DNA from 3 places in the Anaerospora sp. genome. Region 2 is predicted to be linked to each of the others. Evidence: riboswitches for the same ligand, from Rfam matches in the RefSeq annotation. Region 2 holds a riboswitch; each other region holds the start of a gene.
What was found. Region 2 has a riboswitch for cobalamin ahead of RTR76_RS02575 (sirohydrochlorin cobaltochelatase). Riboswitches for the same ligand answer to the same signal wherever they lie in the genome.

Region 1: it holds a riboswitch for cobalamin, as region 2 does, so the genes downstream of both, RTR76_RS04260 (secretin N-terminal domain-containing protein) here and RTR76_RS02575 (sirohydrochlorin cobaltochelatase) in region 2, are expected to answer to the same signal.
Region 3: it holds a riboswitch for cobalamin, as region 2 does, so the genes downstream of both, RTR76_RS14535 (sirohydrochlorin cobaltochelatase) here and RTR76_RS02575 (sirohydrochlorin cobaltochelatase) in region 2, are expected to answer to the same signal.

The regions. Positions count from the first base shown of each region.
Region 1 is NZ_DALZUO010000003.1:136,443-139,724, forward strand. It holds gene RTR76_RS04250 (S24 family peptidase) at 1-96, opposite strand, end outside; gene RTR76_RS04255 (helix-turn-helix transcriptional regulator) at 243-446, shown strand; cobalamin riboswitch at 974-1,158, shown strand; gene RTR76_RS04260 (secretin N-terminal domain-containing protein) at 1,406-2,452, shown strand; gene RTR76_RS04265 (hypothetical protein) at 2,463-3,282, shown strand, end outside.
Region 2 is NZ_DALZUO010000002.1:120,001-123,282, forward strand. It holds gene RTR76_RS02565 (PQQ-binding-like beta-propeller repeat protein) at 1-609, shown strand, start outside; gene cobO (cob(I)yrinic acid a,c-diamide adenosyltransferase) at 690-1,223, shown strand; cobalamin riboswitch at 1,316-1,498, shown strand; gene RTR76_RS02575 (sirohydrochlorin cobaltochelatase) at 1,829-2,674, shown strand; gene RTR76_RS02580 (TIM barrel protein) at 2,795-3,282, shown strand, end outside.
Region 3 is NZ_DALZUO010000019.1:24,653-27,934, forward strand. It holds gene RTR76_RS14525 (ABC transporter substrate-binding protein) at 1-66, opposite strand, end outside; gene cobI (precorrin-2 C(20)-methyltransferase) at 88-792, opposite strand; gene RTR76_RS14535 (sirohydrochlorin cobaltochelatase) at 932-1,849, opposite strand; cobalamin riboswitch at 2,024-2,206, opposite strand; gene RTR76_RS14540 (polysaccharide deacetylase family protein) at 2,310-3,113, opposite strand.

The sequences.
Region 1 (3,282 bases), on a different contig from region 2:
GGCAACAGCCTGCTGGGTAACGCCGATGATTTTGCTTAACTCTTCCTGAGTGAGTCCTTTTTTTATCCGTTCTGTTCTAATGATATCTGCTACCATTTCTATCACCTACTTGTATCTATATTACAACTAGTTGTTGTGAAAAGGAAGAAGAACAACTAAATTTCGTGGAAACAATTGACAAACAACACGAAGTTGTACTAGTATAAAGATGGACAACTTAGAGTTGTTGAAGGGGTGAGGAAATGAGGACAAGGCTGATCCGGTTTCGCGGAGAACGGTCACAGGAGGAAATGGGAAGGCAATATGGTGTATCTCAGCAGGCCTGGAGTTACTGGGAGCGAGGGGTTAAGAATCCATCGCCGATGATTATGAAAAGAATCGAGGATGATTCGGGTGTGCCGATGGAAGTGCTGTTTCCTGATATTTTTAACAACCTTAAGTTGTAATGCTAACAGAAGGGGCTTTGCGATCAATTTAAACTTATTTTTAGTATGAGTTGTCTAAAAATTCTTATATTGTTAGCAATGGCTGGCATATCCATTGGCCATGCACCGGGCAATTACTATGAAATTCCTCGTTAATGCCGGGTTGGCTGTGAATCCAGACAGGCAGCACTTGAGCATAAGCAGCAGGATGAGATTAAATAATCAGCAAAAAAACGGTCTGCTATTAGCAGATCGCTTTTTATTAATGGAATGTAGAATATAGTAAAAATAACGAAAATTAAGATTACATAAATAAAAAAGAAAATAAAAAATATTGACAAAACAAATAAAAGCAGGCATTATTTTACATATAGACAAAACAAATGAAAACTTAATAAATGGTACAGGTGCCCGCTAGTGTCTTGACAAAGTTGTGAATTAGAATTAGACAGTGTAGATTTTTTTGCAATGCAAGGCGGAGGAGTCCGCGCATATCGGGAATATGTAAGGCGACGACAACGCAGCAGTGCGAAAAAAGATACGCTGGCTAAGCTAAGATTTAACTTGGTCAAGACACAAGGGCTTAATAGGGAAGTCCGGTTAAAGGCCGGCGCGGTCCCGCCACTGTAATGAGGAGCAACTCCATGATATGCCACTGGGACAAGCGTCTTGGGAAGGTTTGGAGAAGCAATGACTCAGAGTCAGGAGAACTGCCTGTAGAACAATCACCGTAGTACGGTACTAACTCTAGTACAGTACGTAACCTGCGAGAGATGGGGAGGGGATTATCGGAGTAGTCTATACCATAGGCTTACTACAGTGTGCTTTTTTGCTGAAGAGAGCTTTTAAAATGGGTTTCTCCTATAGTCAACACCTACATTTTGGGTTGGAGGTTGATGATAGGAGAGATCCATTTTTTATTTGTTAATTTACGGTTCCGGCTTTACGTATGCAATCAAAACGATATTTAGTGAAAGTCGGTGAATACAGTGGCTTATTGCCGCAAACATGGCGTTTTTTATCTTTTGTTGCTTTTGCCGTTGGTCTTGCAGCCTTGTTTTGCACAGGCTGCTCCGGCAAGTGCTGAGCCCCCTGCTGGCGTTACCGAGCAAGTACGACCGGCTGTAACGGCTCCAGTAGTAGAGACTTCACCTGATAATGAAGCAGAAATGTCAGGACTGTATCCGTTAGTGGTGCAGCTTAACTATTTGAAGGTAGATCAAGCCAGGCCCCTCTTGAGTGCGCTAGTGCCGGAGGAGAATATCAAAGCTGATCCGGTAAGAAATGTTCTGGTCATTATGGGCAGCCCGGACGTATATGATCAGGTCAAATACTTGCTTACTAAAATTGATACACCGCCGAAGCAAGTAATGTTTGAAGTACAGATTATCGAAATTAACCGGGATGATTTAACGAAACTGGGAATTGACTGGGATTCCGTAACGTATTTGCCTTCAGCCCCGCTGTATGATAATTCGGCATTTCGTATCGGACACGGTAAATATGGCGCCAATATCCAGGGAATCATTAATCGCTTAATTGAACACAAAAAGGGAAGATTGCTGGCAAGTCCGCGAATTGCCACCCTGGACGGAGTAACGGCAAAAATTCTCATCGGAGATAAACTGGCAGTGGAGACCTCACAGCCTACCTCCGGGAGTACGCCGATTATTTCTGTTATCTATGTAGAGGTCGGCATCAAGCTGGAAGTGACTCCCACGGTAAATAAGGATGGTTTTATTACTACTCTTATACAGCCGGAAGTTAGCAATAAGACAGATACTACGAAAAATAACAATCCGAATATCCGTACCCGTCAGGCTAATGCAACACTCAGGGTTAAAAGCGGCTCAACCATCGTGCTAGGCGGACTTATCCAGCGGCAGGAAACCAGCGATACCTTTAAAGTCCCATTACTGGGCGATCTCCCTATCGTTAGGGGATTCTTCCGCTCAACAACCAAACAAACGACAGAAACTGAGCTGGTTATTATGCTGACTCCGAAAATAATGGACACTGAGCTTTGAGGAGGAGAGGATGAAGAAATGGGCTTGCCTGATTACCGTCTTATTTGTAATGTTTTTGAAGGTACCAGCAGTTGCTGCAGCGCCTGCAGAGCAGCTTGCTGCACAGTGGGCTCCCGTCCTCTACCTGGCAGACCAAAGTGATGGGATGGCTGCACCACAGAATGTGTTTACCACCGTTAATTTTGACCTGGACTGGCGGCTGAACAACAACTGGTACAACTTGCGTTTTTATCCCTTGGAAAAAGCGATGTATTATTCGGTAGTGGAATGTGAAACCCATTATCTCATCGGCTATTACCAGTACTATCCGAGATATGCCGGCGGCGGCGGTCACGAGCATGACATGACCGGCATACTGGCAGCCATCAAAAAAAACGGCGATGGCGCTGATCAGTTGGATATGCTGGTGACATACAGTAATCACCGGTGGCAAAACTGGGATGGAAATAAACTTCGGGTGGAAAACGGACATCCTCTCCTACAGGTAAAAGGAGAAACCCATGAGATAAATGCCTGTGTGAAAAATAGAACACTTTTACAGACAAGCAGCATTTATGCGCTAGGAGCAGGTAATCAATTGAAGGTGCACACCGGATACCGCTTAATCCCGTTAGAACAGCTATGGGAACAGCGACAGGACATCGGTCAGGGACGGATATTTGCCCGCTGGGGCTACTTCGACAGCTACAACGCAGTCAAAGTTGCGGCACCCTGGGGCTGGAATTACCGGGAATTTAACTGGCTGGCTAACCCCGGTGAAATGATCCAGTGCTTCAGGGGAAGACACGTTACAACCTGTAATTATCTTAATAATCCTTATCAGGTTAATG
Region 2 (3,282 bases):
TATCAGAACACAACAATGCGCAGCAGTCCGGAAATCTCCGGTGATGGCAGATATGTAGCCGGTATTGCGAGTGATGGCCGGTGCTTTTTATATGATGGGGAGCAGGGCAGGGAAGTGTGGCGGCGCAATCTCAGTGAGCCACAAAAAATCAGCGGAATTTATATGAATGCAAATGGCGCAAATGTGCAAATTGTTGATGAACATTTTATTTTTACGACTGGTAATACCTATAACCGGGCAAACTGGCAGCTGCCGACGCCGGTTGAGCACCCCGGCTCGAATAGCATGTTTGTTTTCAATTTGCAAGGCCAACTGGTGAACCGGCATCGCTTTGGTGGCATGATTGAACAAATTGCGGTTAGTAAAAAAGAAGCAGCAATTGCTGTTGGTCGCAATGTCCGTACAAAAGATCTCGGAGTACACGGTTTGTATATTACTTCCCTGCCAGGGGCTCAAATGATTGACTATATCGCAACAAATGGCCCCTGTGTGGGGTCTGCAATTAGCTCAGACGGACGGTATATCGCAGCGGTTGAAGCTCCATTGCAGCTTGATGACGGACAGATCATTGGTGAATACAAACTGGTCCTGGCCCAAAGCAGGAATTAAGAGGAGGTAAATGGAATCTGTCTGAAGAGTAATGTGATCATTGCTTTGTCTCAGAAAAGCCAATAATGGAAGGTGAGTATATGGTAGAAAAGCAGGGATTGATCCTTGTCAATACAGGTAATGGTAAAGGGAAAACTACAGCAGCCTTGGGCTTGGCAATGCGGGCCTGGGGACAGGGCCTAAAGGTTCTGGTTGTGCAGTTTATAAAAGGAAATTGGAAATACGGGGAACTGGAAGCTGCTAAACGGATGGGACCTGATTTTGTCATTCGTCAGATGGGGGAAGGTTTTGTAAGAGGCTGTACCGAAAGCGAGCGGCACAGTCATGAGCAGGCGGCGGCAGAAGCCCTGCAAGCGGCCAAAACAGAGCTTGCTGCTGGGAAATGGGATATGATAATCCTGGACGAAATCAATTATGCGATTAAGTTTGGTTTAGTTCCGGTTGAAGAAGTACTGAGTTTGTTAGAAGCAAAGCCTGTACACCTGCATGTTGTGCTTACAGGCAGGGATGTACATCCGCAGATTGTTGAACAGGCAGATTTGGTTACAGAAATGAAAGAAATAAAGCATCACCACAAAAAAGGGATAAAAGCGCAAAAAGGAATTGAATTTTAATTTTGCTGCATATCTTAAATAGTTTGCATAATATTGATAAAAAAGTAGTTTGACAGGCAGTGGGAACAATGGTATCATAAACGTGGATGAAAACTGAATATTACGAGATAGGTGCCCGACAGGGCTTAATAGGGAAGTCCGGTGTAATGCCGGCGCGGTCCCGCCACTGTAATAGGGAGCAAACCCGATAAATGCCACTGAGATGAATATCTTGGGAAGGCTTGGGTGAGCGATGAACTAGAGCCAGGAGAACTGCCTATTTAACAGTCACCGTTATACCCACGAGCGATGGGGAGGGGATTATTCGAGCAATCGAATCCTTCCTGGCTATATTTGTATGCCAGGTTTTTATTTGGATTGATCACTCTTATAAACATGACCTTCCTGTGTTCTACGGGGAGGTCTTTCTTTCGTCGAAAAGTTTCCTCGCTTTAGGTTTTGGTGAGGACGTTAGCCATAAATGTCATGTTGTCTTCTTTCAGCGTTACGCCTGGGAAACGTCTCGCTGGCCCCCCTTTTTTAGGGGGTCTTATTTTTCCAACACATATTTGACATATATTGTATTTTATTTGATTGTATTTGTAGCAGCGAGAGGGGTAATGAACATGCAAAGTTCAGATAAGAAAAAAGCGATAGTAGTAGTCAGTTTTGGTTCAACTTATGAAGAAACAGTGAAAAAAAGCATTGAAAGTACGGAGAACAAAATCCGTACTGCTTTTCCAGGCTATGATGTGTTCCGGGCTTTTACGTCCCGCATGGTAATCCGCAGGTTGTCAGAGCGTGGTATTCAAGTTGATACGGAAAAACAGGCGATTGAACGCTTACAGGCTGAGGGCTATCAAGAGGTTTATGTACAGCCGCTCCATATTGTAGCTGGCGAAGAATATGACAAGGTTAAGAAAATTGTTGTTGAGTATGCTCATGCCAAAGACAAGGCATTTGAGCGCATTGTAATTGGACGGCCCTTGCTTTTCTATATGGGCCAGGAAGAGAAGCCTGATGACTATCTTATTGTTATTGATGCGGTGAAAAATCAGCTTGCAAAGCTGGAAAAAGATCAGGCAATTGTTTTCATGGGACATGGTGGAGTTCATCCTGCCAATGCTGCTTATGCTGTCTTACAAATGAAGCTGGAGCAAGCCGGTTTGGAACATGCTTATGTTTATACGGTCGAAGGATTTCCTTCATTAGATAATGTGCTTGAAAAACTGCAAAAGCAGCAAGTGCGCAAAGTGGCACTCCTGCCGTTCATGTTAGTTGCAGGTGATCATGCCCAAAATGATATGGCGGGAGATGAGCCTGATTCAGCTAAATCTCAATTGTTGGCAGCTGGCTTTGAAGTAGAAGCTTATTTATATGGCTTAGGCGAGAATGCAGCGATTCAGGATATTTATGTACAGCACCTTAGAGATGCTATGCAGCAGCCTGGACACAAATGCCATAAGAAGTAACGATAAGTAACCCTGTCTGTCATGCGCGGAGAGGGTTATTTTAATTGTTTGAAGGCGCTGCCTGTATATAACGAGATAAAACTTACAACTGCCCATTGTCGGGCTGAACGGAGTCAGAATATGACAGAGCAAGCTTTGGAACTGCTGGAGGTGAGTGACAAGATGCTGGAACTCGTAAATTTATCGAATTTTTCGTCTGATATGGAAATGATTCATAACAGTCCGGCTTGTCTGGAAGCATTTTTAAACCACCACCATCTTGATGGTTTGGAAATGATGTTTTGTGCTCCATGGGACCGGCATGTTCACAGACGGGAATGGATACAGGGAGTGCATCTCCGCTTTTGGCCGAACTGGCTGGATTTTTGGAGGGGAGACCGAAAAGCCTTATTGCGCGAATTTCCTAATGAAGCAGCAATTGCTGCCTATTACGGCGGACAGACGCGGGAAGCCTGGCTTGCTATATACAGGGAGAATATTCGGTTGGCTGTTCAGTCAGGCGCCAAGTACCTGGTCTATCATGTCAGTCATGCCCGTTTGTCTGAGTTGTATAACTGGAAGTTCAATGCTTCTGATCGCGAAGTAATTGAAGCGACAATTGAAGTGGT
Region 3 (3,282 bases), on a different contig from region 2:
GCCTGCGACCAAAAAGGTAAGCAGTATCAAGGTTGCTATCATCCTGAAACCCATACTTAATTTCAAGGCTGTAGCACCTCCCTTTGTCTAAACTTTGTTCCTGCGCGTTAAAATCGTAGATAAATAATTAATCTTTTGGTCACCAATATCCTGCAAATTATGTATAACTTGCTCATCTTCAAGTCCGCAGCGGCTAATCATTACCGCATTTTCAGCTAATCCATGATGCTGAAGTTTTTCTATCACTTCGCCGGAGTTTTTATAGACCTTCATGATGACGGCATTATCAGCCATCTCTAGGGCCTTTTCCAATTTGGCTTCATCAATCGTCGCCGGAATAATACTCAAAATATCGTTTCCTTCAACAATTGGATAGCCCAATTTGCTCGCAATTGCACAAAAAGCAGTAACTCCCGGAATCGTTTCAATCGGGTAACCGCAGTTTTCCAGTAATCGGAAAACATAAATATAAGTGCTGTAAAACATGGGATCACCTAGCGTGAGGAATACAACCTTTTTACCGGCAGCGAGCAGCTCGCTAATCGTATTTTTGTTATTTTCCCAGGCTGTGGCAAGCGTCTCATCATGAGAAACCATCGGAAAAACTAATTTTACAATCTCTACGTTCTCTTTTAAAAAGGGCTTCGCAATTTCCAGAGCAACGCTATCTTCCTTTTTCTCTGTTTTAGGCGCAATAATAATATCTGCCTCGCGAATTACATTAATTGCTTTGACTGTTAAAAGTTCGGGATCGCCGGGTCCAACACCTACACCATAAAATATTCCAGACATAATTACCTCCGTTAGCCAAATGTGTTTTATTTTTCTATTTTCAGCGATTCTCCCAAAAGCACATAAACAGTCTCAAGCCCCCTTCGGAGCCTGAGACTGTTGGGAAAGTGCAATATTGGTTTTACTAGAACAGGACGGATTATAATCCGTAAATCGCATCCCGTACATGCTGTACATAAATATCTTGGAACAAAGGATTTTCCCCTAAGCCATGAATGTATGTCTTTACCTTGAAGCCATCTTTAATGAAGGTACTTTTCCAGGAGTCATCTTCATCACCGGCCATATCATTATTCGCATGATCACCGGCAACCAGCATCAAGGGCATTAATGTAATTTCTTTATAGTTGCTTTCTTCCAATGCCTTTTGAACATCTTCCAGGTTTGGATGATCTGTTTCTTCAACAACACCAACCAAAACATTCAAACCTGCAGCTTTAAAGCGGTCTTGCAGAGCTGCATATGCAGGATTATGTTGATGAGGCGATCCATGTCCCATAAAGACAACTACGCGATCAGGCATCTGCAGCACAGGCAATTGATGTCTCAATGCGTCAGTAGCAATAGCAAAGTCATCAGGCTTGCCATTTTCACCGTTGAAGAACAGCACAGGACGTCCTACAACGAGTCTATCAAAAGCTTTGCTGTATTTGGATACAACAGCAATAACTTTTTTGTCATATTCTTCACCAGGAGTTAAATGAGTAGTTTGAATTACTACTTCTTTGAAACCTTCTTTTTGCAGCTTGTCCAAAGCTTGTTCAAGGCTGTCTATTTGGATCTTTTCATTTTCGCCGATCCGTTTTACTACAATTTTGGAAGTAAATGCACGGCGCACTTCGTAGTCAGGAAAGTTCTTCTGGATTTTGTTTTCCACACTCTCAATATTTGCTTTGCGGGAGTCAGGGAAAGTCGTACCAAAACTAACAACTACAATTGCTTTTTTAGTGTCTCCTGCTGCACTTGCAGCTTCTACACGGGAAGCGCCGAATAATCCGGTTACTGCTAGACTTCCGACCATCATTACACCTAAACAGGCTTTCATCCAATTACGCATCTGACCGCACTCCTTTACCACGTATGTTTGTCCAGATTTCACCCATGAACATCCAAATAAACCTGCGTCGAATGCACCCCAATCAACAAGAAAACCTCCCAATTACTGGGAGGTTAGATATGCATAGCAAAAGCTGTTTGCACATTAATCCCCTTCCCATCGCTCGTGGGTGTAAACGGTGATTGTCAAATAGGCAGTTCTCCTGACTCTGGCTCATTGCTTACCCAAACCTTCCCAAGACAAATGTCCCAGTGGTATAACTTGGGTTTGCTCCCCATTACAGTGGCGGGACCGCGCCGGCATCACACCGGTCTTCCCTATTAAGCCCCAAAGGGCACCTACTTCAACGATGTTCAATTAGTTTTCATTATACTCACCGATTTCAGTAATGTCAATAAACTTATTGCAAACTATACCATTGCTTTACAAATTCCGGCATTTTATGGCATACAACAATTTCCTATTTATTTCTTATAGAGTTCTTAAGCTCTTTAGCAAGTTCAATCATTTTAGTGAAGTTTAAGCGTAAATAAAAATCCACAAAGGTTCCACGGGATTTTAAAATAGGAACCCGCTCTAATTCTAGAGGATCACTATTATGATTTACTCTACCAAAATCGACAGTAAATGCTGCCTTGTATCCAGCTGCCGTAACAGCGTCTTTTACTTGTTGATTGTAAGAGCCTCCGGGATACGCCAGATAATGCACCGGATCACCCAGCCGCCACTCAATGCCTTCCTTGGATTTTACAAGCTGATGCTTCGCTTCTTCCGGCGAAACTTCAGCAAGCGGCACATGACTAAGCGTATGTGAGCCAAACTGAAAACCAGACTGCCGCATTTCCTTCACCTGATCCCAGTTCATATACCACGAGTCGTGTCCAACAACATCCGTAATTAAAAATATAATTGCAGTAAAACCGTATTTTTTCATGATGGGGTAAGCATTTGTATAATTATCGGCATAACCATCATCAAAGGTGATCAACACAGGCTTTGGCGGCAGGCTCCCCTTCTGGTAAAGGTAGGCAAACAATTGGTCTGCCGTTATTGCCGTATATCCTTTATCAGCTAAATATGCCATCTGCCTGTCAAAATTTTTAACGCTCAGCGCTAACGGATTATTAGCGTTATCTTCAACCTGATGATAATTCAATACTGGAATACCCGCTGATACATCATCGGGGGCATTGTAAAAATAACTGCCTGCTATAAGAAAACCTGCGATACACAGCAATAGAAAATAAAGTATCTTCTTTTTCAAGTCGTCACCTCATGTGATAATTATCCCGGTCACTGCCTGTAGAATAAGATCGGGCAACCAAAATAGGAATGTTTCTTTGATAAATAATACGCCATTTAACAATAAACAGCAATAGAACTTCAGCGTTATTTCGTCGGACAACCTATTTAATAAGGGGATCAGCTACTGC